Regions from separate parts of the Streptomyces sp. NPDC000410 genome, predicted to be linked through region 4. Evidence: riboswitches for the same ligand, from Rfam matches in the RefSeq annotation. Region 4 holds a riboswitch; each other region holds the start of a gene.
What was found. A riboswitch is a leader RNA that binds a small molecule or an ion and turns the genes downstream of it on or off. The one in region 4 is predicted to bind cobalamin.
Positions count from the first base shown of each region.

Region 1: another riboswitch for cobalamin. It lies ahead of ABT342_RS20045 (ABC transporter substrate-binding protein); the one in region 4 lies ahead of ABT342_RS32960 (SCO2321 family membrane protein).
Region 2: another riboswitch for cobalamin. It lies ahead of ABT342_RS24565 (ABC transporter substrate-binding protein); the one in region 4 lies ahead of ABT342_RS32960 (SCO2321 family membrane protein).
Region 3: another riboswitch for cobalamin. It lies ahead of ABT342_RS20020 (GHMP family kinase ATP-binding protein); the one in region 4 lies ahead of ABT342_RS32960 (SCO2321 family membrane protein).

Region 1 covers NZ_JBEPDM010000018.1:128,676-136,087, reverse strand. The annotation lists partial or broken gene ABT342_RS20065 (ABC transporter ATP-binding protein) at 1-797, shown strand, start outside; gene ABT342_RS20060 (ferric reductase-like transmembrane domain-containing protein) at 952-1,965, shown strand; gene ABT342_RS20055 (ABC transporter ATP-binding protein) at 1,950-2,771, opposite strand; gene ABT342_RS20050 (FecCD family ABC transporter permease) at 2,768-3,841, opposite strand; gene ABT342_RS20045 (ABC transporter substrate-binding protein) at 3,898-4,947, opposite strand; cobalamin riboswitch at 4,978-5,159, opposite strand; gene ABT342_RS20040 (class I SAM-dependent methyltransferase) at 5,215-5,964, opposite strand; gene ABT342_RS20035 (MFS transporter) at 5,933-7,216, opposite strand; gene ABT342_RS20030 (ATP-grasp domain-containing protein) at 7,209-7,412, opposite strand, start outside.
Region 2 covers NZ_JBEPDM010000028.1:9,530-17,020, reverse strand. The annotation lists gene ABT342_RS24590 (ABC transporter ATP-binding protein) at 1-300, shown strand, start outside; gene ABT342_RS24585 (DUF7676 family protein) at 354-911, opposite strand; gene ABT342_RS24580 ((2Fe-2S)-binding protein) at 908-1,630, opposite strand; gene ABT342_RS24575 (ABC transporter ATP-binding protein) at 1,624-2,694, opposite strand; gene ABT342_RS24570 (FecCD family ABC transporter permease) at 2,691-3,812, opposite strand; gene ABT342_RS24565 (ABC transporter substrate-binding protein) at 3,809-5,050, opposite strand; cobalamin riboswitch at 5,308-5,477, opposite strand; gene ABT342_RS24560 (PaaI family thioesterase) at 5,545-6,267, shown strand; gene ABT342_RS24555 (M4 family metallopeptidase) at 6,666-7,491, shown strand, end outside.
Region 3 covers NZ_JBEPDM010000018.1:120,631-128,121, forward strand. The annotation lists gene ABT342_RS19990 (M24 family metallopeptidase) at 1-349, shown strand, start outside; gene ABT342_RS19995 (ABC transporter ATP-binding protein) at 377-2,203, opposite strand; gene ABT342_RS20000 (PEP-utilizing enzyme) at 2,397-2,759, shown strand; gene ABT342_RS20005 (DUF4287 domain-containing protein) at 2,825-3,037, opposite strand; gene ABT342_RS20010 (DUF998 domain-containing protein) at 3,106-3,774, opposite strand; gene ABT342_RS20015 (hypothetical protein) at 4,218-4,553, shown strand; cobalamin riboswitch at 4,732-4,948, shown strand; gene ABT342_RS20020 (GHMP family kinase ATP-binding protein) at 5,084-5,971, shown strand; gene ABT342_RS20025 (cysteine synthase family protein) at 5,968-6,993, shown strand; gene ABT342_RS20030 (ATP-grasp domain-containing protein) at 6,990-7,491, shown strand, end outside.
Region 4 covers NZ_JBEPDM010000056.1:18,992-26,482, forward strand. The annotation lists gene ABT342_RS32930 (glycosyltransferase family 4 protein) at 1-129, opposite strand, end outside; gene ABT342_RS32935 (TetR family transcriptional regulator) at 333-1,133, shown strand; gene ABT342_RS32940 (hypothetical protein) at 1,296-1,841, opposite strand; gene ABT342_RS32945 (ferredoxin) at 1,948-2,181, opposite strand; gene ABT342_RS32950 (aldehyde dehydrogenase) at 2,181-3,644, opposite strand; gene ABT342_RS32955 (Strvi_7410 family MBL fold metallo-hydrolase) at 3,837-4,877, shown strand; cobalamin riboswitch at 4,992-5,144, shown strand; gene ABT342_RS32960 (SCO2321 family membrane protein) at 5,220-6,539, shown strand; gene ABT342_RS32965 (SCO2322 family protein) at 6,740-7,465, shown strand; gene ABT342_RS32970 (energy-coupling factor transporter transmembrane component T) at 7,462-7,491, shown strand, end outside.

The DNA of each region.
Region 1 (7,412 bases), on a different contig from region 4:
TCGACGCGCTGTTGCGTACGGAACCGCTGCCGGAGGCCCTCGCACCGGTCCGGCCGGTGGGCCATGACCTGGAGTTCGACTCCGTCACCTTCCGGCACGGCGACCGCACGATCGTCGACGACGTGTCGCTGTCCGTGCCGCAGGGGCAGCGGCTCGCCGTCGTCGGGCCCTCGGGTGCGGGCAAAACCACGCTGCTGCAACTGCTCGCGCGGTTCCACGACGTGGACGCCGGCGCGGTGCGGGTGGGAGGAGTGGACGTACGCGCGATCAGCACGCAGGAGTTGATGGGGCAGATCGCCATCGTCTTCCAGGACGTCTACCTCTTCGACGGCACGATCGAGGACAACGTACGCCTCGGCCGCCCCGACGCCTCCGACGCCGAGGTACACGCGGCAGCGACCGCGGCGCGGCTGGACGAGGTGATCGAACGACTGCCGGACGGATGGGCAGCGCATGTCGGCGAAGGCGGCACCCTGCTCTCCGGCGGCGAACGCCAGCGCGTCTCCATCGCCCGAGCACTCCTGAAGAACGCACCCATCGTCCTCCTCGACGAGGTCACCTCCGCACTCGACCCGGTCAACGAGGCAGCCGTCCACGAAGGCATCGAACGCCTCATGGCGGGCCGGACGGTCGTGATGGTCGCGCACCGGATGAGGACCGTCCAACGCGCCGACCGCGTCGTCTTCCTGGACGGCGGCCGGATCGCGGAAGACGGCAGCCACGACGAACTGCTCAGCCGCGGCGGCCGCTACGCCGATTTCTGGGCGATCTCCATGGCCCCGGCAGCGAGTGAATGAGCCGCACTCCCCGTGGCCCGGCAGCGAACGAATGAGTCGGGCTCCCCTGACCCCGGCGCCGGGCCCCTTCCGTTCTGGCCGGATGGAGCCTCGGCAAGGCACTCCTCTCCCCGAAATACTGGTGCCCGAGATGCTGGGCGGACGCCCCGGGCGCATGGGGTATCCGGTGCCGGAAGGGGCGAGTGTGCAGTCGGACGTGACGGACCGCGGTGGTGAGGCGCGCCCGGACCTGCGGGCGCGTCGGCGCGTCGGCCGGGTCGCGCTGCGGGCCGATCTCAGGAGCGCCCTTCCCGACGCCGGTGCCGCGGTGGCGGTCACCGTGGCCGTGTTCGCCTTGCTGTACTACCGGGTGCGGTCCGGCACGTCCGACACCGTCGCGGTCATGCCGTTCATGGCCGACCCGGACACCTACTGGATGTATCTGCTCAGCCAGGCGTTCGGCTGGTCGGGGCTGCTGTGGGCCTGGGGAACCGTGATGCTCGGGCTGCTGCTGTCCGGTCCCCGCCCCGACCGGCTGCCCGTGTCGCGGGCGGTGCTGGAGCGCTGGCACCGCACGACGAGCCTGACGACCATGGCGCTGATGTTCGCGCACGCCTTGATGTTCGCCGCCGAACTGGTGCGGTACGAGGCCGGGATGGCGTGGGCGGCACGGCTGTGGGCGGGGTTCGCGGACACCTTCGTGCCGGGCTGGTACGACTCGGGGACCGGAAGGCTCGCCATCCCGCTCGGCCAGGGCGCCCTCTACCTCGCCGTCCCGCTCGGCCTGCTGTTCTACGTCCGGCACCGGATCGGACCGAACACCTGGCGCCGACTGCACCGGTTCGTCATCGTCGTGTACGTGCTGAGCGTCTGGCACACGCTCCTGTACGGCACCAACGTCTGGTTCGACGGGTGGCCGCGCACCACCCTGTGGCTCCTCCAAGTGCCCGTCGCGGTGCTGCTCGTACTGCGGCTGGTCCGCCCTGCACGGGCCGCCGAGCGGCTGACGGCGCCCCGCCGCGAGGGGCGGACGTCACCGCTGGGATGGACGGCCCGGACCGCGGGCCGGGCAGCGGCCGTCGCCGTGGTCGTCGGCCTCCTCGTGGTGACGGTCTCCGGGCACGACGGCGGGCGGCCCCGTCCGGCGGAGCCGCCCGCGCCCGCCCCGCACGTTCACGAACCGGAGTGACTCGGCACCGCCGGCGCGGGCCGGGCCGCGGCCCCGGGTAGGAAGGACACCTGTGGCGCGCCCGTCCGGGGGTGGACGGCGACCTCGGCCGCGACGCCGTACACGTCGGCCAGCAGCTCCGCGGTCAGCACCTCACCGGGCGGCCCGGACGCCGCCACCGCCCCGTCGCGCAGCACGTACAGACGGTCGCAGTAGTAGGCGGCGAGGTTCAGGTCGTGCAACGCCACCAGCACCGTCGCGGGCGACTGCCGGAGGAGTCCGAGCACTTCCAGCTGGTGGCGTACGTCCAGATGGTTGGTCGGCTCGTCGAGGACCAGCAGGGAGGGCTGCTGGGCCAGGGCGCGGGCGATCAGGACGCGCTGACGCTCCCCGCCGGAGAGGCGGTCGAAGGGCCGGTCGGCCAGCGTGGCCGCGTCCACCGACTCCAGGGCCCGGTCCACCAGCGCGGCGTCCTCGGCGGTGTCCCCGTCGAGGAGCCGCTTGTGCGGGGTGCGGCCCATCGCGACGACCTCCCGGACCGTCAGATCGAAGTCGGTGCCCCCGTCCTGCACCACGGCGGCCACGCTGCGGGCCAGCCGGCGCACCGGCAGCGTCCAGGCGTCCGTACCGTCCACGCGCACGCGTCCCGCGTCCGGCCGCAGGACGCGGTAGACCGTGCGCAGCAGGCTGGACTTGCCGCTGCCGTTCGGCCCGACCAGGCCCACCACCTCCCCGGGCCGGGCGGTCAGCGAGACGTCGCGCACCAGATGACGGGCGCCGGCGGTGAGGGTGACACCCTCGATGCTCAGGTCGGTCGCGTCGCTCATGCCACTCCTCCGCTCACGTCGCGGCGGGCGTCGCGGCGCATCAGCCACAGGAAGAACGGCCCGCCGCACAGCGCCGTCAGCACCCCCACGGGGATCTCCATGGGCGCGGCGACGGTCCGCGCCGCGATGTCGGCCCAGATGAGGAACACCGCTCCGGCGAGCGCGGCCGTCGGCAGCACGCGGCGGTGGTCCCCGCCGACGAACAGCCGCACGATGTGCGGGAGCATCAGGCCGACGAAGCCGATCGGCCCCGCAGCCGCCACCAGGACGCCGGTGACGAGCGACAGCAGGACGAACATCCGGGCCCGGAACCGGGCCACGTCCAGACCCATGCTGGTCGCCGACTCCTCGCCCGCCAGCAGCAGGTTCAGCGACCTCGCCTGGACCAGCAGCACACCGATGCCCAGCAGCAGGGCCGCACCCGGCAGCCACAGCGTGCCCCACTGGACGCCGCCGAGACCTCCCAGGGTCCAGGCCAGCACGGCCCGCGCCTCGTTGCCCCGGTCGGAGGTCAGCAGCAGCATGTCCATCACCGCCGTGAGCACCGCCGCCATCGCCACACCCGAGAGCACCAGCCGCACCGAGGTGATGCGTCCGCCGGTGCGGGCCGTCGCGTAGACGAGGAACAGCGTCAGCAGGGCGCCCGCGAAGGCGGCGACCGACAGCGACACCGGGCCGAACAGGGTGACGCCGAAGACGATCACCATGACGGCCCCCAGGGACGCGCCCGACGAGACGCCCAGCAGGTACGGCTCCGCCAGCGGATTGCGGACCAGCGCCTGCATGGCGGTGCCGATGACGGCGAGGCCCGCGCCCGTGACCGCCCCGAGGATGACGCGCGGGGCGCGCACGTCCAGCACGATCCTCTCCCGGGGGCGCGACCAGGTCGGCTCCGACCAGTCGGCACCCAGCGCGTGCGTCACGATGCCCCAGACGTCGCCGGGCGGCACGTGGACCGAGCCGATGGCCATGCCGGCGGTGGCGGAGGCCAGCAGCAGCCCGCCGAGGACCGCCACGGTGCCGGCGAAGGACCAGCGGCGCGGCCCGTCCGCACCCCGGCCGCCGCGCACGGCCGGGGCGGTGGCGACGGACTTCTTGGCGGGGCCGGACGTCTTGGCGGGGACGCTCACCGGAGCCGCTCGGGGTGCAGCCCGCGCGCCAGCTCCTCGACCGCGTACGGTGGCCGGACACCGACCAGGGTCGCGGTCAGCGGCAGTACGACGAACCGCTTGTTCCTGATGGCCGGCACGTCGGCGAGGGCGGCCTGCGACAGGAGGAACTTCTTCTTGTCCTCGACGCTTCCGGCACCGGCGTAGTCGTAGATGGCGATCACCTCCGGCTTCCGCTCGACGACCTGCTCCCAGGAGACGTCGCCGAAGACGTCGTCCAGATCGGCGAAGACGTTCCGGCCGCCGGAGAGCCGGATGATCTCCGTGCCGAGGCTCTTGCCGCCGGCGGTGAAAGCCGACTTGTCGCCACTGTCGTACACGAAGACCGGCACGACGGGAGCCCCCTTGAGGGCCTCCGTGGTCCTGGTCACGCGGCCCTGGAGGCCGGCCACCAGCTTGTCGGCGCGCTCCGGGACGCCGAAGACGTCGCCGATGGTCCGGATCTCGTCGTAGGTGTCCTGCATGGACACCTGCTTCTTCTTCCCGCAGTACTCACGGTTGAGATAGGTGTCGATGCCGGCGTCGGCGAACGCCTTGCGCGAACGGCCCTCGTTCTCTGCGAACGCGCTGCCGTAGCCGCCGTAGACGAAGTCCGGGTCCGCGTCGAGAACGGCCTCGAAGGAGGGCTCCTTCTCCGCCAGCTCGGGGATCGCCTCGTAGTCCTTCTTGAGCTCGGGCAGGACGGCCGAGTCGGGGAAGGCGGTACCGACCATGCGGTCCCCCAGCCCCAGGGACAGCATCAGTTCGGCCGGATGCTGATGGATGGTGACCACCCGGGAGGGCGGCTTGTCGTACGTGGTGCGCACGCCGCAGTTGTCCAGGGTGACCGGGAACCCCTGGCCTGCCGAGGCCGATGCCTTCGCGGTGCCGGCACGGTCGTCCGACGTGCCGCAGCCGGTCAGGACGACCGTCGACAGGGCGAGGGCCGTGGCCGCCGCGCGCAGGGCCCGGCGGCGCGGCCGGGCGGAAAGGGGGAAGAAAGGGAGACGGGGCATGCCGTCGTACACGTAAGGCCTCCTGCGGAGTCCGCGCTCCTCGGATCGGGCCCGCGACAGGCCAGTGTCCTGACTCCCGGATCGGCCTTCCCCTCCGCCCTTCCGCGGCGCGCGCGGTGGCGTGCGGGAAGGGGCGCACTCCCCGGTCACAGTGGCGGGACCGTGCCGGAATCGCACCGGCTTCCTGTCTCCCGTCGCGGTGATGACCGGGTGATCTTACGATCCGACATGTGAGGGGCGAAAGGGCGTACGGTGGCTTACCGCGCGCCCCCGCCCGCGTCACCCCCTGCGGACCGCCCGGACGATCAGCCGCTCGGCGTCCTGGTCGTACGGCCGGCCGTCGAAGCCGCCGAGGATCTCGACGTCCTCGAAACCGGCCGCCAGGGTCATCTCCCTCAGCTCCACGGCGCTGTACACGAACCACACGAGGGCGGCCCGCGACACCCGCTCCCCCCGCACGAGCACCCAGTCGCTGCGCAGCCGCGCCCAGTCGTCCAGCACCGTGTCGGTCTGCACCAGCAGATCGTCGCCCCGTTGGACCACCTTGGGCGGTACGACCTTCCGGGCCAGCAGCTCCTTCCCGGCGACGTCCAGCAGGAGGGTGCCCCCGGGGGCCAGACTGTTGTGGACGGTGCGCAGCACGCGGGCGTTGTCGGCGGGATCCTCGAAGTACCCGAAGGACGTGAACATGCTGAGCACGACGTCGAAGGCCGCGGGATTCGCGTACTCCCGCATGTCGGCCCGGACGTAGTCGGCCGTCACGCCCCGGTCGGCGGACAGCTTCCGGGCCCGGTCCAGCATGGCCGGGCTGCGGTCCACACCGGTCACCTCGTAGCCCCGGCGGGCGAGCGGAACGGTGAACACGCCCGGCCCGCACGCCAGATCCAGCACCCGCGCCCCGCGCGGGAAGGCGAACAGCGCGGAGGTGTCGAGGAGTTCCTCGGCCTGGGCGAAGCGCTGGTCGGAGAAGAGGAAGTCGTAGAACTCGGTCCAGAAGTCATCGTCCTGGAATCCGCCGGTGTGTGTCATCGGACGCCGTTGTTCCTTCCGTGTCGTCGGGGTCTGTGGGGTGAGGAGGAGCGACGGTCCTGCCGCGCAGGGTGAGGAGGAGCGGCGGCAGCAGGACGCACTGGGCCGCCGCCGCGACCCAGAACCAGCCGGTGTCGCCGGTGCGTTCACCGAGGCCGTACAGCTGCCCGCCCAGCAGGCCGCTCAGGCAGGCGCCCAGTCCCGCGGCGAGCCGCTGCTGTCCGAAGACCACGGCGTCCGAGCGCGGGCTGCGCCGCAGGGCCTCCAGGTCGTTCTTGAGGAACAGAACGATGTCGCCGAGGGTGATGAGCGCTCCGCCGGTGAGGAGGGCCGCCTTCGTACCGAAGGCCAGCACCGCCATGCCGACGGCCAGGCCCGCGAAGCCGGTCACGAGGGCGAGCGGGTAACTCATCCTGCGGATCGCGTCCGAGGCGAGCGGCTGGACGACGATGACCAGCACGAAGCACAGCAGGAGCACCAGGCTGTAGAACTCGCTGGAGGCCCGCTCCACGGCGAACACCGCCAGGTAGTGCTGGAAGTGGAAGTAGAGGTAGAACGCGAGGGTGTTCGCGGCGAAGGGAAGGACCGCCACACCGCCCAGGAGCCCTTCGCCGGAGGGTCCTTCGCCGACGGGGCCCGCACCGCTCCGTTCCACGGACGTCTCGGGGAGCCGTGTGTGGCCGGCCAGGACCAGGGCGAACAGGACCGCCACGGTGAGGAACAGCGGACCGGGCGACGACAGGACGAAGGGCCCGGCGACGAGCGGGCCCACGGCCATCCCGGCGTTGAGGGCCGCGTTGCCCAGCGAGAGGAACACCGGTCGGCGGTGCTCGTCGACGCCGTCCACGAGGTACGCCTTGTTGGCGGGCAGGTACAGCGCGGCACCGCAGCAGGTCAGGATCAGCGCCGCCACGGCCATCGGCGGCCAGCGCAGTGCCGCCAGGAAGCCCACGAACCCGGCCGTGCGGACGGCCAGCGCCCACACCATGGTGCGGCGCAGCCCGATGCGCTCGGCGAGCGCCCCGCCGACGACGCCGCCCGAGAACTGGACGAGCGAGGCGACGGCGAGGACGACCCCGACCGCGCCGAGCCCCATGCCGAGCCGTTCGTGCAGGAACACCGACATGAACGGCAGGATCATGAAGCTGCCGAGCGGGATCAGGAAGGAGCTGAGGAGGAGGAACCGCAGGGGACCGGTCAGCGTGGACAGCACCGCCCGTGCACCGGACCCGGACACCGGGGGATCACCCATCGGACATGTGGCGGGCCGCATGTCCCGGTTCCGGGAAGGGCTCTGTGAGGACGCGTACGGCGCCCGCGGCGGCGACCGCGCAGTGGGTGGCGAGTTCCGCCGTCTCGGCCTCCGCGTAGACGATGCCCGCGTAGCCGCGACTGTCGTCCAGGTGCTCGATCGGGTCGCCGGGCCGCTTGACCGGGTACCAGACGGG
Region 2 (7,491 bases), on a different contig from region 4:
CGCCAGCTCGTCGCGTTCGCGCGGGCCCTGCTCGCCGACCCGGCGGTCCTGATACTCGACGAGGCGACCAGCTCGCTGGACATCCCGGGCGAGCGGGCGGTGCAGCAGGCGATGGACACGGTGCTGCGCGGCCGTACGGCGGTGGTGATCGCCCACCGGCTGTCGACCGTGGAGATCGCGGACCGGGTGCTGGTCATGGAACACGGCCGGATCGTGGAGGACGGCACCCCGGCCGAACTCGTCGGCGGGACGGGCCGGTTCGCCGGGCTGCACCGGGCGTGGCGGGACAGCCTGGTCTGAAGCCCGCCCGCCATCCGCCCGCCCGCCCCTGCGCCCGCCCGTCCGGCCGCTGGTCAGCCGCTGTGCTGGAAGCCTTCGCCGGCGCGGTCGAGCGGGTCGGGGGGCAGGGAGAGGAAGTGGAACCGCAGCGCGTCCCAGGCGGCGAGGCGGGCGAAGTCCGGGGTGTTCCGGATCTCCTGGTGGTCGGTGAGGAACGGGTTGGGCAGCAGGACGGTCATCATCTGTTCGTCGCGGCCGTTGAACAGACGCAGGCCCCAGCTGACGGGGGCGCCGTCCAAGCCGATGCTGCGGTACAGCTCGGCGCGGGAGCAGCGGCGGATGCGGCCGAGTTCGGGCCCGGACGCGGTGTGCTCGCCGATGCAGAGGTGGAAGTGCCAGGTGCCGAAGTCGACAGTGGCGTAGCCGTCGTTCATGGTGATGGTCGGGGCGCAGGGGGCGCCGACCTCCCAGGCGGCGCCTTCGATGATGGGCCCGAAGTTGATGTGCCGCCAGTGGTCGGTGAAGACGGTGGTGATCAGGTCGAGAAGGGTGTCCTCGTCGGTTGGCAGGGACCAGACATGCTGGATGCCGCCGCTCTCGGTCGTGACGACGGCCGGATCTGAGGTGCTCATGCGGATCGCTCCTTCTGGTTCAGGACGCAGTCGCCGCAGGTGCCCGCGCCGGGGACGCGGTAGTAGAGACAGCAGCTGCGGCGTCGGAAGGTGATGTTTCCGTGGCCGTCGGCGTCGAGGGCGCCGGCGCCGACGAGTGCTTCGCGGCCGAGGAGGTCGCGGACGAGCGGGACAGTGGCATACGGGGCCTGCGGCGCACGGGCGAGCAGGACGCGCAGGGTGCCGATGAGGGCGGAGGCCGCGTTGCCGCGAAGGATCCGTGGGGACAGCCCGCAGAGGCGGTGGACGGCCTCGTCGAACGGACGCAGGTTCCGTACGACGACGGCGTCGTGGAGCGCGTCGGCGGGGCTCGCGGTCAGCGCGCGCGGTGCGGGCAGCCACAGGGCGACGGGGCCGGAGGGCGCCGGGCGCCACCACAGCTGTGCGGGGCTCAGGTCGGGTACGTGTCCGGTGAGTGCGGCGGAGGCGAGGGCGACCGACCAGAGCCGGGACGCGGTGCCGAGGTGCAGCGTGGAGGCCGCCACGCGCAGCTGGTCGGTGCCGATCCGGCGCCCCACGTCCCGGACGTACGCCCGCAGGGCTCCGGCGTCGCCGTACAGCTCGGTGAGAGGCCGGAACCCGTCGGAATGCCCGTCGCCGGGACGCTCGCCGCATTCGACGGCGAAGTACGGGCCGATGGCCGCGAGCCGCTCCAGGGTGCCGGCTGTCGGGTTCACCATGTGCGTACCGTCCGGGTCAGCTCGTGGAAGGACCGGGGCGCGGCGACGGCGTCGCCGGCCCCGCGCAGTGTCAGCTTGCCCTCTTCGTCGGCGCTCACCTGGGCATCCTCACCCGGTGTCGGGTGCCGGGCGGCCAGGCCCTCCCGGGCCAGGGCGCGTTCCAGCAGGGGCCGCAGGGCCGGCGGGGCGTCCACGGTGAGGGTGGCGCGGGCGGCCCGGCGCAGGCCGAAGCTCCCCGAAAGCGGGTCGAAGGCCAGGTGGTCGGCGTCGAAGGCCGCGGCGACGGCTCCATCGCGGATCAGGTCCTCGGGGGCGCCGGTGTGCACCCGGGCGCAGCGGTCCACCAGCCAGACCGCGTCGGCGACGCGCAGCGCCAGTTCCAGGTCGTGGGTGCTGACGACGACCGTGAGGCCCTTGTCCCGGGTGAGGTCGCGCAGCAGCACGGTGAGGGCCACGCGCGAGGGCACGTCCAGGAAGGCGGTCGGCTCGTCGAGCAGGACGACGTCGGGCTCCTGGGCGAGCGCCCGTGCCGTGAGCACCCGCTGGCGTTCGCCGTCGGACAGTTCGGCGGCCGGGCGGTCCGCGAGGTGGGCGGCGCCGACCGCCTCCAGGGCCCACTGGACGGCACTGCGGTCGGCCTCGGTCAGGCGTCCCGTGAAGCCGGTGTGGGGATGGCGGCCGAGGGCGACCAGTTCGCTTGCGGAGAGCAGGCCCGCGTCGACGCGGTCGGTGAGGACGACGGCGAGCCGCCGGGCGAGGGCGGCGGGGGATTCCCCGGCGATGGGCCGGCCGGCGACGCGTACGCTCCCGGCGAGCGGGGGCAGCAGGCCGCACAGGGTGCGCAGCAGGGTGGACTTGCCGGCGCCGTTGGGGCCGAGCAGTACGGTCAGTTCACCGGCGCGGGCCTCAAGATCCAGGCCCGCGAGGACCGCGCGCCGGGTGCCGCGTCCCCAGGCGGTCCGGGTCCGGTGGCCGACGGTGAGGCCGTAGGTGGCGAGTCCGCCGGGGGGTGCCGCGGTCTCGGGCGGGGCGGTCGGCGTCACGCGTACGGTCGTCCCGGTCATGGGGTCACCCCTTGCAGGCCGCGTCGGCTGCGGATCAGGAACGTGATGACGACCGGGGCTCCGAACAGCGAGGTGATCGCGTTCAGCGGGAGCACCGCGTCCATCCCGGGCGGCTGGCTGAGCAGCGCGCAGGCCAGGGCGAGGAACGCGCCCGCGAGCATCGACGCGGGCACCAGCACCCGGTGGTCGGAGGTGCCGAGCGCGACGCGGGTCAGATGCGGTACGGCCAGGCCGAGGAAGGCGACCGGGCCGCAGAACGCGGTCGCGGCGCCCGCCAGGAGTGATGTGCCGAGCAGTGCGAGGTCGCGGCTGCGCCGGACGTTCAGTCCCATCGTGCGGGCGTAGTCCTCGCCGAGCAGCAGCGCGTTCAGGCGTTTGGTGGTCAGCAGGGCGGCCGTGAGGCCGGCGCCGATCACCGGAAGCATCACCGTCAGGTCGGGCCAGGTGGTGGCGGAGAAGCTGCCCAGCCCCCACATCACGAACTGCTGGGCGCGTTCGGGCCTGGCGTACACCAGCATCACACTGACCACGGCCGTCGCGGCGGAGCCGATCATCACTCCGATGACCAGCAGGGTGACCGCCGAGCGCACCCAGCGCGACAGCAGCAGCACGAGCGCCAGCACACAGCCCGCGCCCAGCGACGCGGCCAGCACGACGCCGACGCGGCCCAGCCCGGCGAGGTCGCCGGTGAAGCTCCCGGCCACGCCTCCCGTGCTGACCACCACGGCCGCGACGCCCATGCTCGCCCCCGAACTCACCCCGAGCGAGAACGGGTCGGCCAGCGCGTTGCGGAACAGCGTCTGCATCTGCACCCCGGCCACGGCGAGCGCCGCGCCCACGGCGGTCGCGGTCAGCGCCCGGGGCAGCCGTACCTCCTCGACGATCACCGCCCACCGGGGATCGGCCCCGGCGCCGCCGGACAGGACGCGCACCACCTCGCCGACCGGCACCTGGTACGAGCCGACGGCGATCGTCAGCACGAACAGCGCCGCCGTCCCGGCCGCCAGCGTGCCGACGACGAGGAGCCGCCGGTGCCGCCCCGCGGCCGGTGGTGTCGCGACCGGTGGCGGGGCCGGTGCCGGGGCCGGGGCGGCCGGTTCGGCGGTCCGTGTGCTCACGCCCGGGGGACCTGGGCGTAGAAGGTGAAGGTGTGCCCCTCGGCCCGGTCGGGGTGGAGGATGGCGAACAGGTCCGCGAGGACGAGATCGGGCCGCAGCACGCCCCGTTCGTAGAAGTCGTTGCCGCCTCCCGGGCCCTGCGCCTTCGTGTTCGTCCAGACCTTCCCGGCCTTCATGGCGTTCAGTTCGCCGTAGCGGCGGTCCGCCTTGGTCGCGTCCGCGGTCGACTTCCACGGCTGGTCGACCAGCCAGACGGGCGCGTCGCCGCCCTTGGCGTACACGGCCTCGAAGGTCAGCTGGAGATTGCCGCTGCCCGTGTCGTCCGCCCACGGGTAGGTGCCGCCCGCGTCCTTGATCAGCCTTCCGGCGTAGCTGCCTCCGGCGGCCATGCTCCACGTGCCCTGGTACATCGTGCCCGGCAGCACCTTGACCGGCTTGCCCGCCGTGGCGGCCTTGGCGGCCTTGGCGGCGACCTTCGCGTAGTCGCTCTCGACGGTGTCGAACACCTCGCCCGCGCGCTTCTCGGCCCCGGTGAGCGCGGCCATCGCCTTGACCCATTCGGCGCGGCCCAGCGGACTGGGCTCCAGCCACTCGGCGTTGGCGACGACGGCGATGCCCGCCTGTCGCAGCTTCGGGTACTGCGGGTCGTCGGTGCCCTGGGTCATCAGGACGTCCGGTCCGGCCCCGATGACCTTCTCCGCGTCGAGCGTGTTGTCCTTGGCGTACTCCGTCACCTTGCCCGACGCGATCCGCTGACGGACCTCGGGCGAGCTGACGAACGCCCCGTTCGCCACACCGGTCAGCACGTCGAGGGTGCCGGTCTCGGTCAGCAGCGGCAGATGGGTCGTCGAGGCGGAGTACAGGCTCTTGACCGGCGTGGTGATCGTCGGGGCGCCGGCCAGATCGCCCGTCAGCTTCGGTTTCGGGGCGCCGCACTTGACCAGGACGTACGACTCGGGCTTGCCCTTGGGGTACGGCTCCTTGACCGTGAGGACCTGGTAGCTCTTCTCGTAGCGCAGGGTGAAGTTCTTCGCGTGCTCCACCGTCGATTTGACGGGGAAGTAGTCCTTGGCGGGGTCGAATCCGGAGATGCAGCCATCGGCGGCGGATCCGGAGGCGCGGGGGTCCGCCGTCGGCCGGCCACCGTCGCCGCACGCGCTGAGCGTCAGCCCCAGGGCACCGAGCAGGGCTACGGCGGCGGCTGGACAGCGGAGGGACAGGACGGGTCGTACGGGCATGGGGGTGCTCCTGGCATGCGTGAAGCGCGCGCCGCCGGGGATCCGGTCGTGATCCGCTGTGGATCCGGTCGTGATCCGGGCGCGCGGGTGGTTCCTCGGTACGGGGAGGGGCCGGGGATCGGAGGGTCGGCCGCCGCGGACTCAGTGGGCCGCGGGGCGCGGTCGGGTCCGTTCTTCACGGTCTGCCGGAAAAGCAGGGTCGGCACAGGTACGTGGGCACACGGCGCCACCGTCCTCTCTCGGGGAAATCCGCCCCGGTAAGTCGAGGTGCGACGGCGTGAGTCTCCTGACTCGGGATCGACGCTTCCCCGGCCTTCCCACCCCCGACGGGGCGGTGGCTTCGGCGGAGTCGCTCCCCCTACACAGTGGCGGTACCGTGCCGGAATCTCACCGGCTTCCTCGTTCCGCCGTCGCTTGTCGCAGGGAGCATCCCAGCCCGCGCGTGATTGCGCCAGCCCCCCTGAAGCCGTCGGGCGGCATGATGAGGTGGGATCATGACGACGACTGAAGCGATCGTGGTGCCCGAACTGTACGTCGGCTATCCGACGGTGGCCTTCGGCGGATACGTCGCGGGCGTGCTCGCGCGGCGGTCCGACGACGCGAAGCCCGTGCGGGTGGACTTCCGCGGGCCGGTGCCGGTGGAGGTTCCCGTGCCGATCGCCGAAACACCGGGGGGCGGCTGGCAGTTGGGCGAGAGCGGGCGGCCGCTGGCGACGGCGTCCCCGGGGGAGCTGTCGGCCGACGTGCCCGACGCGCCGTCCCTGGCAGAGGCCCTGGCCGCGGCCGAGGCGTTCCGGGCCGACCCGCCGCCAGGAGTCGTGGACTGCTTCGGCTGCGGCCCGGACCGTACGCCGGACCGCGGCCTGCGCCAGCACTGCACCGTGGTCCCGGGACGCGATGTGGTCGCCGCCGCGTGGGTGCCGTCCCCGGCCCTCGCGGACGCCGGCGGGGAGTTTCCGCCCGAGCTCGTCTGGGGCGCCCTCGACTGCCCCGGCAACTGGGCCGGGTGCCTGCTGGGTACGCAGCGCCCGGGTGCGGTCACGGCGTCCCTGACGGGGACGCTGCTGCGCCCGGTCCGGGCGGGCGAGCCGTACATCTCGTACGCCTGGCTGCTCGGCGAGTCGGGCCGCAAGCACACGATGGGCGTGGCCCTGGCCACCGCGGACGGCACCCTCTGCGCCCACGCCGAGGCGCTGTGGCTGGACCCGCGCACGTAGGCCGCGGCTACGAAGTCCCTTCCGCGCCCCGGACGCGTCCTGTCCGCGTCCCACCTGCGTCCCGGCCACCTTCTGCCTGCCCGGCGGGAACGAGCCACAGTTCGACGAAGTCCCGGGTGAGCGGGGCACATTCCCCCCTCAACATCCCGTTCACACCGGTTCACGGCGGTTCATCGAGGGTGCTCAAAGGCATCGAGGCGACGCACGCCGAAACGTCCGCTTAACGAACATGACCATTCACCCAACGGACGATTTCTGGCCAACTTGTTGACGCGCCCCTGACAGCAGGGCACTTCTGGTGCCACTCTTCCCCCGTTCCACGCAGTCGTACCGCTCCGCCAGCTCTGCCCGGGCAGCCCACCCAGCCGCCCGTAACCCCCCTCGCAGAAGGAGTTCGCGTGAGACCCACGCACAACCGTCGTCGCGCCACAGCGACCGGTGCTCTGCTCGCAGCCGCGGCCCTGCTCGCCGTCGGCGTCCAGTCCGGTTCCGCCACCGCGGCCAACACCGCACGGGACACCGCGGCGCCCGCCGCGAAGGCCGCCGACCCCGGCGCCCTGCCCAAGTCGCTCACTCCCGCCCAGCGCGCCGAGCTGATACGCGAGGCCAACGCCACGAAGGCGGCCACCGCGAAGGAACTGGGCCTCACCGCCCAGGAGAAGCTCGTCGTCCGCGACGTCGTCCAGGACCGGGACGGCACCACGCACACCCGCTACGAGCGCACCTACGCGGGGCTCCCCGTCCTCGGCGGCGACCTGGTGGTCGCCGAGACGAAGGCCGGGAAGACCGAGTCGGTCACCAAGGCGTCCGCGGCCACGCTGAAGAACGTCGACACCAGCGCCGAGGTCGCCCCGGCCACCGCCGAGAAGCAGGCCCTTGCCGCCGCGAAGGCCGAGGGCTCGAAGAAGACCGAGGCCGACCGCGCGCCGCGCAAGGTGGTCTGGCTCGTCCAGGGCAAGCCGACGCTCGCGTACGAGACCGTCGTCGGCGGCCTCCAGCACGACGGCACGCCGAACGAGCTGCACGTCGTCACCGACGCGTCGACCGGCAAGAAGCTGTACGAATGGCAGGCCGTCCACACCGGCACCGGCAACACCCAGTACAGCGGCCAGGTCACCCTCGGCACGGCGCCCTCGTACACGCTGACCGACACCGGCCGCGGCAACCACAAGACGAACAACCTCAACCGCGGTACGTCGGGCACGGGCACGCTGTTCTCCGGCA
Region 3 (7,491 bases), on a different contig from region 4:
CAAGCACCGGCTGCGCGCCGACCTGCCGGTGATCTTCGCGGCCGGCCGGGAGGCGTTCCGCGCCGATCCCGTCATCACGGGCCGGCAGCTCCACGCCGAGGTACAGGCGCTCGCCGCCAAGGCGGGCTGGACCCTCGGCGGATGGCACGCGGGCCACCTCGTGGGCGAGTTCCCGCACGAGACGATCGACGGCGCCAAGGCCGAGTCCTACATCACCCCGGACAACGACCACCCCATCCGCCGCACCGACCGGGCGGGGTGGCGCTGCCACTGGATCCTGGAGATCCACCTCATCGACGAGCGACATGGCTTCGGCGGTTTCTACGAGCAACTGCTCGACCTGGAGTAGCCGTCCGCCCCGCCGCCCCGCCCGGGTTCAGTGCAGGTCGGCCGGCGCGGGCGTGGTGTCGTCGAGGTCGTCGAGGAAGCCGCCCGACTGGTGCTGCCACAGCTTCGCGTAGGCGCCGTCCGTGGCGAGCAGCTCCTGGTGCGTGCCCTGTTCGACGATCCGGCCGCGGTCGAGGACCACGAGCCGGTCCATGGTGGCGACCGTGCTGAGCCGGTGCGCCACCACGAGCGCCGTACGCCCCTCCATGAGCCGCCACAGCGCGTCCTGGACGAGGATCTCGCTCTCGGAGTCCAGGGCGCTGGTCGCCTCGTCGAGCAGCAGGATCGGCGCGTCGCGCAGGATCGCCCTGGCGAGGGCGACCCGCTGGCGCTGTCCGCCGGACAGTTTCACCCCGCGCTCGCCCACCATGGTGTCGAAGCCGTCCGCGAGCGCGTCGGCGAACTCCGTGACATGCGCCGCCTCGGCCGCGCGGCGGATCTCGGCGTCGGTGGCGTCCGGCCGGGCGAACGCGATGTTGTCCCGCAGCGTGCGGTGGAACATCGCCGGGTCCTGCGGGACGTAGGCGATGAGACTGCGCAGGTCGGCCTGGCGCAGTTTGCCGATGTCCTGCCCCCCGATCAGGATCCGGCCGGAGTCGATGTCCGTCATCCGCAGCAGCAGCCGGGTGAGCGTGGTCTTGCCGCCGCCGGACCGGCCGACGAGGCCGATCTTCGTGCCGCCGGGCACGTCCAGGTCGAGGCCCTCGAAGAGCGGCTTGCCGCCCCCGTGGGCGAACGTCACCTGTTCGAAGCTCACGTCGGCGGACTTCGACAGGAGCGGCTCGGGGGACTCCGGGTCGCACACGGTCGGCGGGGTCAGCAGCAGTTCGGTGAACTGCGCGCCCTCCGTCATCGAGCTCTCCAGGCGGCGGTAGATCTGGTTGAACTCGAACATGATCCGCGTCGCGCTGGTGTAGTAGGCGAAGGCGACGACGACCGCCTCCACGCCGTACCCGTTGCCTGCGAGCGCGACGGCGAGCAGCAGGCCCAGCGCGTTGGTCAGCACGGACATCGGCGCGACGACGGTGTCGATGCGCAGGTTGCCGTAGTCCCAGGAACGCAGCGTGAGCCGCCTCGACTCCGCGACCCGCGACCGGTGCTCGGCGGCCTCGCGCTCCTCGGCGGCGAAGGCCCTGACCGTGTCCATGTTCATCAGGCTGTCGGAGACGTGGCCCGACACCCGGGCGATCGCCTCCTCCCGCTGGTCGACGAGTGCCTGGCGGCGGCGGACCAGAGGCGTCACGCACAGCGCCGTCAGCGTGATCGGCACCAGGAGCGCGAGGACGAGCAGCGGTTCGTACTGCCACAGCACCACCGATCCGAACACCAGCGGTACGAGGCTGCCCACGACCTGGAACGTCAGTGTGTCGACGAAGTCCTCGTAGCACCGGGCGAAGCTCAGGACCCGCTTGGTCAGCGACCCGGCGAAGTTGTCGTGGAAGAACGCGGCGTCCTTGGCGAAGAGCTCGTCCATGCCGACCACGTACAGGTGCTCGATGCCGAGGGCGTCGAGACGGTTCAGGCAGTGGTATCCGATGCGCCACAGAGCCTCGGCGAGCAGCAGGACCGCGGCGAAGCCGAGGACGTAGGGCAGTGCGGAGCCGATGTCGGTACCTGTGCCCTCCGCGATCCGGCCGACGAGCTTCGCCACGACCAGCGGCGCGATGTAGTTGAGGCCGATGTTGCCCAGTGCCGGGAGCAGCATCGCGGGTACGGTCAGCCACCGGAGCCGGGCCAGCTCCCGTCCGTAGTAACGAAGTGCCAGGAGCACCGGACCCTTGCCCGGCGAACCCTTGCGCGATTCAGACGATCCCATCCCAACCCTGCTTCATCGGACCGGAACGACAGGATTCGCAGTGTCCCGCGACGGCACCCGCGCGGTCCAAGCATTTTTCTCCAACCACCCAGCACCGGGGATACCGGACCTTCGGGGCGTACCGCATGGCCGGGCACCCCCGGGGCCCGGCGCCGAACCCGATCACGGTCGCCGGCCGCGCCGGTGCCAGGGGATGTGGCTCGACCGGCACTTGGCGGGCCTCGGCACGGTCGAGGAGACGGGTGCTGGGCGGGGACGGGGCACCGCCGGCGGCCGTACCGGCGCGGCGGGCGGCGTACGAGCTGCACCCGTCGCTTCTTCCGGCCTGTCCCACGTGGTCCGGGGCGAGTTCGATCCGCGGGTCCGAGCGGTCACGCGTATCTCGGCGATCGTCACCGATGCCGGCGCGAACCTCTCGCACGCCTCGATCGTCGCCCGCGAACTCGGCATCCCGGCGGTCGTGGGCTGCGGGAACGCGACGACGCGGATCCGGACGGGCGACCGGATCCGCGTCGACGGCGGGCAGGGGACAGTGGAGGTCCTCAGGGCGGCATAGCCCTGGCGTGGCGGCGCTGCCCGGAGGGGGGCGGCGGCCGGTCCCGTACCGGCGCCGCCCGTCGCCTACTGGCCGGCGCCCTCGGCGAGGGTGTGGGCGACCAGGGCGTTGGCGTGCCCGTGCCCCAGGCCGTGCTCGGCCTTGAGCCAGGAGACGAGCTCCATGTGCTTGGTCAGCGGAGAGGAGCGGATGAGGTCCTGCCACTCGGATATCGGCCGGCCGTACTTCTTCTCGATCGAGGGGAAGTAGCTGGCGGGGCCCTTCACGGCGTCGGTCATGGGATGCTCCGTTTCATCAGCGAAATGATCTTGATGGTGTCGATGGTGCTCGATGGATCAGCGGCCGGCTAGTGGTGCTCCGTGTCGGTGAGCAGACGGGCCGTCACCGCGGTCAGCCACGCCAGGCCGAGCCCCGCCCCGGCGGTGAAGGCCAGGACCGAGGCGGAGGAGCCGACGAACCCGGCGAGCACACCCACGGGAGCGATACGGGAGGCCACGGCCCAGCCGCGGTGCCCCCGGGAGGAGAGCGGTCGGGCCAGGACGAGGAACGCGGCGCACAGCGCGAGGTAGCCGACCATGCCGCCGGCCATGTGGGCGGCGCCGTGCGCGCTGAGCGAGGTGGCGTCGGGAGCCCCGACGGGGAATCCGGCCCCGGCGTCGGCGGGGAAGACGGCGGCGGCCAGGAACGACGCGCCGAACACGCCGACCAGGAGCGGTCCCCACACCCCGCCGGGTTCGCCGCGCAGCACCCGGCGCAGCCCGATCGCGCCGGCGGCGAACAGGGCCGCGGTGACCACGAAGTTCACCGTCTGGATCCAGCCCAGGTCACCGAGGGCGAGCTGGCTGATCGCGTTGCGGGTGAAGTCGAAGCCGTCGCGCGTGAGTCCCTGGGTGACGCCCACGGCCAGGAACAGCGGGCCTGCCACGAGGCCGCCGGCCAGCAGTCCGCGCGCCGCCGGTCGCGGCGAAGTCGTGGCGTGGGTGGCGTGGTGGGCGGCGCCGAGCGTGTGGGCCATGGGGAACCTTCCTCGTCATGGTGTTGTCGCGTATATGACCGGTGCCGGGGACCGGAGTCATCGGCCCTGCGAACGTGATCCACATCACCTGCCTCCGACCCCCCGGGCCGCGCGGGTGGGCCGCACGGCGGGCGGCCTCGCCGGGACGCCTGGCAGCCGCACCCGTACCGCGTTTCACGGGAAAGTGCCGTCCGCGCACACCCACGGAGGGACGGCCGCCCCCTCGAACCCACCGCGATCCCGCCGGGCGCCTCCGGGAGGTCCCGTGAGCACGCACACGCCGCCCCGCTTCGACCCCACCCGCGTCCCCCACCTGCCGGGTTCGTTCGCACCGGTGACCGAACAGGTCGACGTCGCCGACCTGGACGTGACGGGCGAGACCCCAGTCCGGGGTCGATCCGGAAGGGGCAGGCCGACTCGGTGAGGGCCGGCACGCGGTCGGCGTGCCGAACGACGTTGATGTCGGGACGGACGGCCGCGAGGACTTCGGCGGGTCCCTGCCCGCGGGCATCACCGCCCACCCCAGGACGGCCGCGGGCAGCATGGCCCACACCCTGCTGGACGACTCCCGGGTGGAGTTCCCCCGCGTCGACGACCGGCGCATCGGCCGGCGTCATCGCCACGCCGCGCCGGCCACCGAGACCGGACGGGCGGACCTGTTGCCGGGCGAGCACGACGCCGTGCGCTGGTACGACACGGGGACCGGCGCCGCCGGCGTCCGGCCGGCTGCCCACCGAGGTGGATGCGCCTGCTCAGTATTTGCAAGCCATGGGCAATAAGCCAGCGCGTGGGACGGACGGGGCAGCGGCCCGGCGCTCGTCGCGCGGGCCCCGCGCCCCCGCGACCTCGGCGTACCCGCCCGCCGCCGCCACGACGAGGTGCGGTCGGCCGCGCCCGGAGCAGCGGAAATCAAGACAATGCCCGAGGCCCCTCTGTCACGCTGCCTGGGTGCGCCACTACGCTGGCAGCGCAGTCGGTTCGCGTCCGTACACGACGCGTCGTAAGAGGGAACCCGGTGGGAATCCGGGACTGTCCCGCAGCGGTGAGTGAGAACGAAAGCCGTCAACAGCACTGACCCCCATGAGGGTTCGGGAAGCGACGGCCGGTAGGAGTCGCCGGAGCCACCGGTCGACGCGCCCACGAGTCCGAAGACCTGCCACTGCGCGCGTGTGTCACGGACGCACGCGCTGTTCACGGTGGCCTCGAGGGTTGGGTCGACGGTGCAGGCCGGCGCGCGCACACGCGACGCGGCGCCTTCTCCCCGTCGACCCACGTGCTCGGGGCCGGGGCGGCGAGGGAGGGCGTGTTCGTGACCGGGGAGCATCGCGTCCGGGGCTTCGGAGCGACAGTCGCCGGCGTCTGCCACGGTACGTTGGGCGAGCTGTACCAAGGACCGCTGCGGGCGGGCGGCGATCCGGAATTCGCGATCGTGTCGTTCCCCGTCGACCGCCACTCCTGGGTGTACTTCACCCGGGAGACGGGGCCGCGGCAGGCACCGCCGTTCGGCGAGAAGACGGCGGCGGCCGTGGATCTGTTCCTGGACCGGTTAGGGCTGACATTGCCGCCGGGCCGCTGGAGCACCCATTCCGACCTGGGCGTCGGCGTGGGGATGGCCAGTTCGACCGCCGACATCGTGGCGACGCTGCGCTGTCTGTTCCGCGTCTTCTCCCTGCCGTACGACCCCGACGTCGTCATGGGGATCCTGTCGGCGATCGAGCGGGCCGACAGCGTCTTCCTGGACGAGTTCGCGCTCTACCTGAGTGGCCGGCACCGGGTCGTCCGGCGACTGGGCACCGATATCGGCTTCCACACCGCCTTCATCACGGAGCCGGGCACCGTGGACACCGCCGCCGTCACCCCCCTGCTGCTGGGGCACTACCGGCGCCGTGCGGCGGAGTACGACAGGTGCCTGACCGACCTGCTCAAAGGGTTCGCCGCCGGGGATCCGCCGGCGGTCGCCCGGGCGGCGACCACAAGCGCCGTACTGTCCCAGGAGGCTCTGCCCAAGAGCACCTTCGACGCCGTCCTCGCCGAGCGCGAGGCCTTCGGGGCGGACGGGGTCTTCGTCGCCCATACCGGCTCTCTCGTCGGATACCTCTTCTGTCGCCGGCCTGCTCCCGCCGTCAAGAACGAGCTGTCCGCCTTCTTCCACTCGCTGGGCCACCAGTGCTCGTTCGCCCGAGGAGGCTATGGGTGATCCACCCTCACATCACCGACGCGCTCAAGGTCCCCGACCTCGTCCGGCTCACGGAGAACACGGTCCTGATCCGGTTCGAGTCCATGAAGGTCTACTCGGCGCTCGCCGCCGTCCGCGACCTGCGCGACCGCGGCGTGATCAGGCCGGGCCAGACGCTCGTGGACAGCTCCAGCGGCATCTACGCCTACGCCCTCGCACTGGCCTGTCACCGCTACGGCATGCGGTGCCACATCGTCGCGTCCACCACCGTGGACGCGACGACACTGGCCCAACTGGAAGTCCTCGGCGCCACGGTGGAACAGGTGACTCCGTCGCCGAGCCTCAAGCTGGACCAGGAGTTACGCGTGCGGCGAGTGCGGGAACTGCTCGCCGCACGGCCCGACGTGCACTGGATGCGCCAGTACCACGACAACGTGCACTACCTCGGCTACCGGGAGGTCGCCGACCTGGTCTCCGCCGCGGTCAGGGACGACAGGCCGCTGTCCGTGGTCGGCGGCGTCGGATCGGGGGCGTCGACGGGCGGGCTGGTCGAGCACCTGCGCCGCCGGGACCCTTCGGTCCGGCTCGTCGGTGTCCAGCCGTTCGGCAGCGTGACCTTCGGCAGCCAGGACCACCACGACCCCGCCGCCATCATCGCCGGCATCGGCTCCTCGATCGTCTTCGACAACGTCCGCCACGCGCTCTACGACGCCGTCCACTGGATGGACTTCACCCACGCCATGTCCGGCACCGTCGCCCTGCTGCGCGACCACGCCGTCTTCGCCGGTCTGTCCAGCGGTGCCGCCCATCTGGCCGCGATCCACGAGGCACGCCGGCACCCCGACCGGCTCCATGTGGTGATCGGCGCCGACACCGGCCACCGCTACGTCGAGAGCGTCCACTCCCGCCACCGGGACGCCCTGGACCCGGCCGCGCTCAAACCGGTCGAGGTCGACACCCCCGAAGCGATGTCCATGCCGTGGTCGACGATGGCGTGGAACCGCGCCGCGGCCCCGGCGCCCTGGAAGGAGCCGGCCGCATGACCGTCGTATCCCTGGAATCGCTCACCTTCGGTCTCGGTCACCTCGTCCGGGCCGCGGAACGGCTCGGCGAGCAGCTGGTCCTCCTGACCTCGGACCCTTCCTGGTACGGCCACGAGCTCCAGCGGTTGCCGTCGCACGCACTGGACGTCGTGACGACGGACACCTTCGACACCGAGGCGGTGGCGGCACACCTACGCCGGATGCCGGAACTGCGGGGCCTGATCAGCTCCACGGACACCTGGACGACGGTCGGCGCCGAGCTGACGGCCCGCCTCGGCCTGCCCGGCCTGGACCCGGCGGTGCTGCGGCTGACGCGCGACAAGGCCGCCGTCCGCGACCGCCTGTTCGCGGCCGGACTGACCGCGGGGCGGGCCGCGGAGGTCGATCCCGGTGACCCCGAGGCGGCCGCGCGGCTGGTGAAGGAGGTGGGCCTGCCCGCCGTCCTCAAGGACAGCGCCGGTACCGGCAGCCAGAACGTATGGCTCGTACGGGACAGGG
Region 4 (7,491 bases):
CCGGACGTAGACGCCCTGGCCACCGCAGAAAGGATTTCCCTTGTACGTGAGGAGGGCGATGCGCAGTGGTCGGTCGCCACCGGATTCCGCACCCGAACGGGGCCCGGCTGCTATGGCCTCAGCGGTCACTCACGGCCCCCTTCTCACCTGCGCTCTCACCGCGCTTTCGCCGGAGCGTAACCGCTCGCGCTAATCTAGAACAAGTTCCAGACTTGATCGTTCCTGATCGCTCAAGGAGCATCGAATCTACCGGCAGGTAGCCACGCTGTAAGGCCTGGATCAGGTGATTCACGCCACGGAGGCGCCGTCCGCACTCAGGGGGAACGGGAGACATGACCGCGGAGACCAACACAGCGAATCCGGCGATTCCGGCGTCCTCGCCGTCCGCCACGCCGCACACCTCGCCGCACACCTCGCCGTCCGCCAAGCCGTCCGCCGCGCTGTCCACCACGCCGTCCGCGCCCCTGACGGAACGCCAGGAGGCCCGGCGCCGCCGCATCCTGCACGCCAGCGCGCAGCTGGCCAGCCGGGGCGGCTTCGACGCCGTACAGATGCGCGAGGTCGCCGAGGCGGCCGAGGTCGCGCTCGGCACGCTGTACCGGTACTTCCCGTCCAAGGTGCATCTGCTCGTCGCCACCATGCAGGACCAGCTCCAGCGTCTGCACACGACCCTGCGCAAGCGGCCCCCGGCGGCCGAGGGCGCGGCGGAGCGGGTCGCCGAGACCCTGATGCGGGCCTTCCGCGCGCTGCAGCGCGAGCCGCATCTCGCGGACGCGATGGTGCGGGCGCTGACCTTCGCGGACCGCAGCGTCAGCCCGGAGGTGGACACGGTTTCGCGCCAGACGACCGCGATCATCCTGGACGCGATGGGTCTTGAGGACCCGACGCCCGAGCAGCTCTCGGCCGTCCGGGTGATCGAGCACACCTGGCACTCCGCCCTGATCACCTGGCTCTCGGGGCGCGCGTCGATCGCCCAGGTGAAGATCGACATCGAGACGGTCTGCCGGCTGATCGACCTGACAACGCCGACGCCAACGCCGACGGTCCCGACAACGCCGGCAACGGCTCGGGCGACGGAGCCGGCCGCGCACACGAAGGCGCGCGGCCGGGGCCGGGGCCGGGCCCAGGGCTGAGCGCCAGGGCCAGGGGCCCTGAAGGCCCTAGGGGCCCCAGGGTTCCTAGCGGTCCCAGGGTTCCTAGGCGCCCCAGGGGTCCCAGGGTTCCTAGCGGTCCCAGGGTTCCTAGGCGCCCCAGGGGTCCCAGGGTTCCTAGGGGTCCCAGGGTCTCCAGGCGTCCTAGGAGGTCTTGCTCTTCTCCAGGTCCTCTTGGAACGCCGCCTCGCACTCGGGGCTGTTGTTCCCGGCGATGAACATGACCAGCGTGAGCGCCCCGCCGTGGTGGGTCGCCTTCAGCGTCCAGCCGCCCTTGTCCAGCGACTTGTTGGTCGAGCCCGCCTGGTCGGTGGACTGCGTTTCCTTCCAGCCGCCCTTCGTCAGGTTCGCGACCGTGTCGTCGTAGGACTTCTTCGCATCGGCGGCCTTCTTCGAGTCCGGCGACCACGTGACCATGCAGTCCTTGAGGGCCGCCGAGACGTCGTCGCTCGACGCCTCCTCGGTGAACCCGGCCGCCGTGGCCGCGTCCTCGATCTCCTTGGTGACCGCTGCCGCGTCCAGGCTCTCGCCCGCTTCCGACTCCGGAGCCTCCGGAGCGGAGGAGGACGAGGAACCGGGCGTCGTCGCGCCGCCCTTGCCCTTGCCCTCGTCCGAGCCGCCCTCGCCGCCGCAACCCGCCACCAGCAGCACCACACCGGCAGCCGCGGCCGCCCACCTCGCCTTGCGCACAACTCTCCCAATCCGGGCCGCGCACGGTCCTGTTGCCCGCGCGATCAAGGGAGCAGTGTGGCACGCGGGCGCACACAGGTGTTCGCAAGGACCAGGGGGACACCCCCTATTCCTCGGGCGGGAACACGGCCTCACCCGTGTGCGCCAGCGTGATCAGGATCGCCTCGACCGGGCAGCCCTCCGCCGCCGCCAGAATCCGCTCGTGGGCGTCGGTCTCCGGGTCGGCGGGGTGGGACTGCCGCGCGGAGTCCAGCCGGAAGCCGTCCGGGGCATGGCTCACGCACATCCCGGAGCCGATGCAGACGCTCCGGTCGACCTCGACGTGCCAGCGGTCCCCCATCAGCCCTCACCCCCATAGCCCGCCGGAAGGTGGATCATCTTGTGCTCCAGATACGAGCCGTAGCCCTCGGGCCCGAACTCCCGCCCGAGACCCGAGTTCTTGTAGCCGCCGAACGGTCCGAGCATGTCGAGGCTGAACGTGTTCACGTTGTACGTGCCCGTCCGCACCCCCCGCGCGAAGTCGATGCCGTGCTCGACGTCACCCGTCCACACGCTGCCGCTGAGCCCGTAGTCGGAGTCGTTGGCAATCTTGGCGGCCTCGCTCTCGTCGCCGTACGGCAGCAGACAGATGACCGGTCCGAAGATCTCCTCGCGGGCGATCCGCATCGAGTTGTCGACGCCGCCGAAGAGGGTCGGCTCGACGTACCAGCCGCGCTCCAGGCCGTCCGGACGCCCGCCGCCCGCGAGGATCTTGGCGCCTTCCTCCTGGCCGATCCGGATGTAGTCGAGGGACCGCTGCTGCTGGCGCCTGGCCACCAGCGGGCCGACCTGCGTCGCCGGGTCCAGCGGGTCGCCGACGACCAGGGCGCCCGCCGCCGCGGCGAACGCCTCGGCGAACTCGTCGTAGCGGCCGTGCGGGACCAGGATGCGGGTCTGGGCGACGCACGCCTGCCCGTTGTTCATCCAGGCCGCCGGGACGATGCCCTGGACGGTGGCGTCCAGGTCGGCGTCGGGGAGAATCACGGCCGCCGACTTGCCGCCCAGTTCCAGGGTGACCCGGGTGAGATTGCGGGCGGCGACCTCCATGACCCGCTTGCCCGCGCCGACCGAGCCGGTGAAGGCCACCTTGTCCACGCCGGGGTGCCCGACCAGGTACTCGCTGACCTCGCGGTCGGCGGGCAGGATCGACAGCACGCCCTCCGGCAGCCCGGCCTCCCGCGCGATGTCGGCGAGGATGTACGCGTCGAGCGGGGACTCGGGCGACGGCTTCAGCACCGCCGTACAGCCGGCGAGCAGCGCGGGCCCGAGCTTCGCCGCCGCGACGAACTGCGGGACGTTCCACGGCACGACGGCCGCGACCACCCCGACCGGCTCGCGCCGGACGAGGATCGGCCCGAGGACACCGGTGCGGCGTTCCTCGTACGTGAAGTCGCGGGCGACGGTGATCGCCGCGTCCCAGACCATCATCGCGCCCAGCGCCTGGGCGAGGACGCTCCAGGAGTACGGGGACCCGTTCTGCGCGCTGATCGAGCGGGCGATCTCCTCGTGCCGTACGGCGATCGCGTCCTTGATCCGCCCGACGACCTCGATCCGCTCCTCCGTCGTCAGCCGCGGCCAGGGCCCGTCGTCGAACGCGGCACGCGCGGCGGCCACCGCCCGGTCCACATCGGCCCGCGACGCGTGCGGGACGCGTCCGATGACCTGCTCGGTGTGCGGCGAGATCACCTCGATCGTGTCCGTGCCGAGGGGATCGACCAGCTCCCCTCCGATGAACAGCTTTCCGTGCTCGACCAGCTCGGTCATGACGTCCTCCGCCTCCCGCGCACCGGCATCACCGGGACCACCGGGGACTCTCCGACGGCTTCCCCGACGCCGTACCCGACATCGCGGCGTCCGGCACCGTGCCCGGCATCGTTTCTGACGCTGTTTCAGAACTGATATCAGTTCTAGTTATAGTGGGCAATGCCCCTGCCGCCTCCGGAGAGTCGAGGACGCATGCCCCAGGTGATCGCGCACGGCGGAGGTGTCTGGTCCCTCCAGGTCCCCATCCCGGACAACCCCCTCGGCCACACACTGGTCCATGTCCTCGACACCGACCGCGGCCCCGTCCTCATCGACACCGGCTGGGACGATCCGTCCGCGTGGGGCGCGCTCACCGAGGGGCTGGCCGCCGTCGGCACGGCGGTCGGCGAGATACACGGGATCGTCATCACCCACCACCACCCCGACCACCACGGTCTGTCCGGGCAGGTCCGCGAGGCGTCCGGGGCCTGGATCGCGATGCACGCCGCCGACAGCGAGGTCGTGCGGCGGACCCGTGAGGCCCTGCCGGGTACCTGGCTGGGCTACCTGACCGACAAACTCGCCGCCGCCGGAGCCCCCGAGGAGCATCTCGCCCCGCTCCGCGCCGCCCGTGACGGCGGCCGGATGCGGACCCTGCCCGGACAGCGGGCCGCGCTGCCCGACCGGGAGATCGTCCCCGGCGAGCTGCTGGACCTGGCCGGGCGCCGGCTGCGGGCGGTCTGGACGCCCGGCCACACCCCCGGCCACGTCTGCCTCCACCTGGAGGAGGACCACCCGGCGGGCCTCCCGGGTCGCGGCCGGCTCTTCTCCGGCGACCACCTGCTGCCCGGGATCTCCCCCCATATCGGCCTGTACGAGGACCCCGACGACTCCACCGTCACCGACCCCCTCGGCGACTACCTCGACTCGCTCGAACGCGTCGGCCGCCTCGGCGTCGCCGAGGTCCTCCCCGCCCACCAGTACGCGTTCACCGACGCCCCGGCGCGGGTGCGGGAGCTGCTCACGCACCACGAGTCCCGGCTCGCGGACCTGCTCGCGCTCCTCGCGGCCCCGCTCACCCCGTGGCAGCTCGCCGAGCGGATGGAGTGGAACCGCCCCTGGGAGCAGATCCCGTACGGCTCGCGGAACATCGCGGTCTCGGAGGCGGAGGCCCATCTGCGCCGCCTGGTGAAGCTCGGCCGCGCGGAGGCGGTCGCGGGCACCGATCCCGTGACGTACGTCGCGGTGCGCTGACCCGGCGGCCCGGGGCACGTGCGTACGTGCCGGCGGGGGCGCCGAGCCGGCCCGGGGCGCGCGGTACGTGACGTACGTCGCGGGGGCGCCGACCCGACCCTGGACGCGCCGTACGGGCCGGTAGAGTGTGCGAGTCGTCATCATGCCTGTACAGGGGGAAGCCGGTGCAAATCCGGCGCTGACCCGCAACCGTGACAGCCACCGTCGCAGGTGGCGAGCCGGACTGCCCCGTACTGGAACGTGACCGGCTCGCACGAGCACCGTCGAGGAATACGGGGCCGAGCCCGGTGCATCCCGTGCGCCCGCGCCCGGCTCCCCGCAGGAGAGGCAGCACCGCCCGCCATGACCGTACGGACCGTACGCCGCAGCGCAGCGGCGCTCGCCGTTGCCGCCACCTCCGCAGTGTTCTGCGTGGCGGCCTCCCCCGCCGCCCCCTCTCCCGCGCCGTCCGCCGCGCTGCCTGCCGGTCTGTACGGCACGAAGGACCCGACGTGGGACGGTGTGTGGCGGCAGTCGCTGGCGATCATCGCGCAGGACACCGTCCACGTCGTGCCGTCGGCGGAGGCCGTGGCCTGGCTGGCCGGGCAGCAGTGCGACAACGGCGGCTTCGCCTCGTACCGCCCCGATGCCACGAAGCCGTGCGACAGCAAGACGATGTTCGACACGAACGCCACCGCGGCCGCCGTCCACGCGCTCGCCGCCGCCGGCGAGCACACCGATCAGGTCCAGAAGGGCATCGCCTGGCTGAAGTCCGTGCAGAGCCCGGACGGCGGGTGGAGCTACAACCCGGGCATGGCGTCCGACGCCAACTCCACCGCGATCGTGATCGGCGCGTTCGCGGCGGCGAAGGAGCGGCCCGGCGACCTGACGTCCGAGCAGGGGAAGACGCCCTACAACGCGCTCGTCTCGTTCGCGATCCCGTGCGCCGACAAGACGGCGGGCGGGGCGTTCGCGTACCAGCCGGACGCGAAGACGGGCAAGCTGCTCCCGAACGGCGACGCCACCGCGGCCGCCGTGCTCGGCGGTCTCGGCCGCGGCATGGTCGTCCAGGGCCCGAAGCCGGGCAAGGCGCCGGCGTGCGTGACGACGCCCAGGGCCACTCCCGAGCAGTCCGCCCGCAACGGCGCGGCCTACCTCGCGAAGGTGCTCGCGAAGACCGGCCACCTCGACTCCCCGCCGATGCCCGGCGCCACGGACCCGGCCCCGCTGCCCGACTTCGGCAACACCGCGGACGCGGTCGTGGCGCTGTCCGCCGCCGGACACAAGGACAAGGCGGCCGCCTCGGTGGCCTGGCTGGAGAAGAACGCGTCCGCCTGGGCCAAGGAGGCGGGACCGGCCGCGTACGCGCAGCTGATCCTCGCCGCGCACGCCTACGGCGCCGACCCGAGGGACTTCGGCGGCGCCGACCTGGTCCAGCAGCTGAACGCGACCGGACCCACCCCCGCGTCCACCGTCCCGCCGTCCCCGGCGGCGCAGGGCGACGGCAAGGACAAGATAGGCGGCGACCGCGGGGCGCTCTTCTGGGTCGTCGGCGCCGGGCTCGCGGCGGTCCTGGGCGCGGCATTCATGATCAACGACCGCCGCAAGAACCGGAAGCAGGCCAAGCAGGACCAGCAGGCCCAGCAGGAGGCCGCCGCCGGCCGGCAGGACGAGCAGCAGTGACGCACGGGCTCCCGCTCCTCGGCAGCGCACCGGCGGCGACGACCGCGCCGCGGGCCGTGCGGCGGCTCGGCGAAGCGCCCGCGCGGGACGCGGTGACGACCACCGCGCTCCCGCCGGTGCGACGCCTGGGGGCTGCGGCAACGACCGTGCTCCGGGCCGTGCGTCCCCTCGGGGCCGCGGCGACCGCCTCGCTCCGGGCCGTGCGGCGGCTCGGCGCGACCGGGCGGCAGCTCGGGACGGGGGCCCTGTCCATCGGCGCGGCGCTCGCGCTGCTCCTGGCGGTGGCGTGGCCCGCGCAGGCGGCCGGGTACCGGTACTGGTCGTTCTGGCAGACCAACGGCGGTTCCGGCGGGGCCTCATGGGCGTACGCCACTCAGGGACCGGCCACCGCCCGCCCCGCCGACGGCGAGGTGAACGGCTTCCGCTTCTCCGTGAGCTCGGACTCCGCGGACTCGGCGCGGCCGCGCACCACCCCCGACTTCGCGGCGCTGTGCGCCGGCACCCCCGCGAAGGACGGCACCAAGCGGGTCGGCGTCGTCATCGACTTCGGCACCCCCGCCGACGCGGCGGCCGGTGAGACCCCGCCCGCGGCGCGTACCGGCTGCGCGCAGGTGCGCACCGACGCCACCAGCGCGGAGGCGCTCGCCGCGGTCGCGAAGCCGCTGCGCTACAACAGTGACGCGCTGCTCTGCGCGATCTCCGGCTACCCGGCGTCGGGCTGCGGAGAGCAGGTGTCGGGGGACACGCCCGAGCAGGCGCTCCCCTTCTACCCGACGGCTCCGCCCTCCTCGGGCGCCCGCCCGGCCGTCATCACGGCCACGAAGCCGGCGGACACCGGCCCGTCGGTCGGCGTCCTCGCGGGCGTCGCGGCCGTCCTCGCCCTGGGTGCGGCGGCCCTCTGGCAGGCCCGCCGCCGGCGCGGATGAGCCCGGCGGGCCGTTTCCGCGCGCCC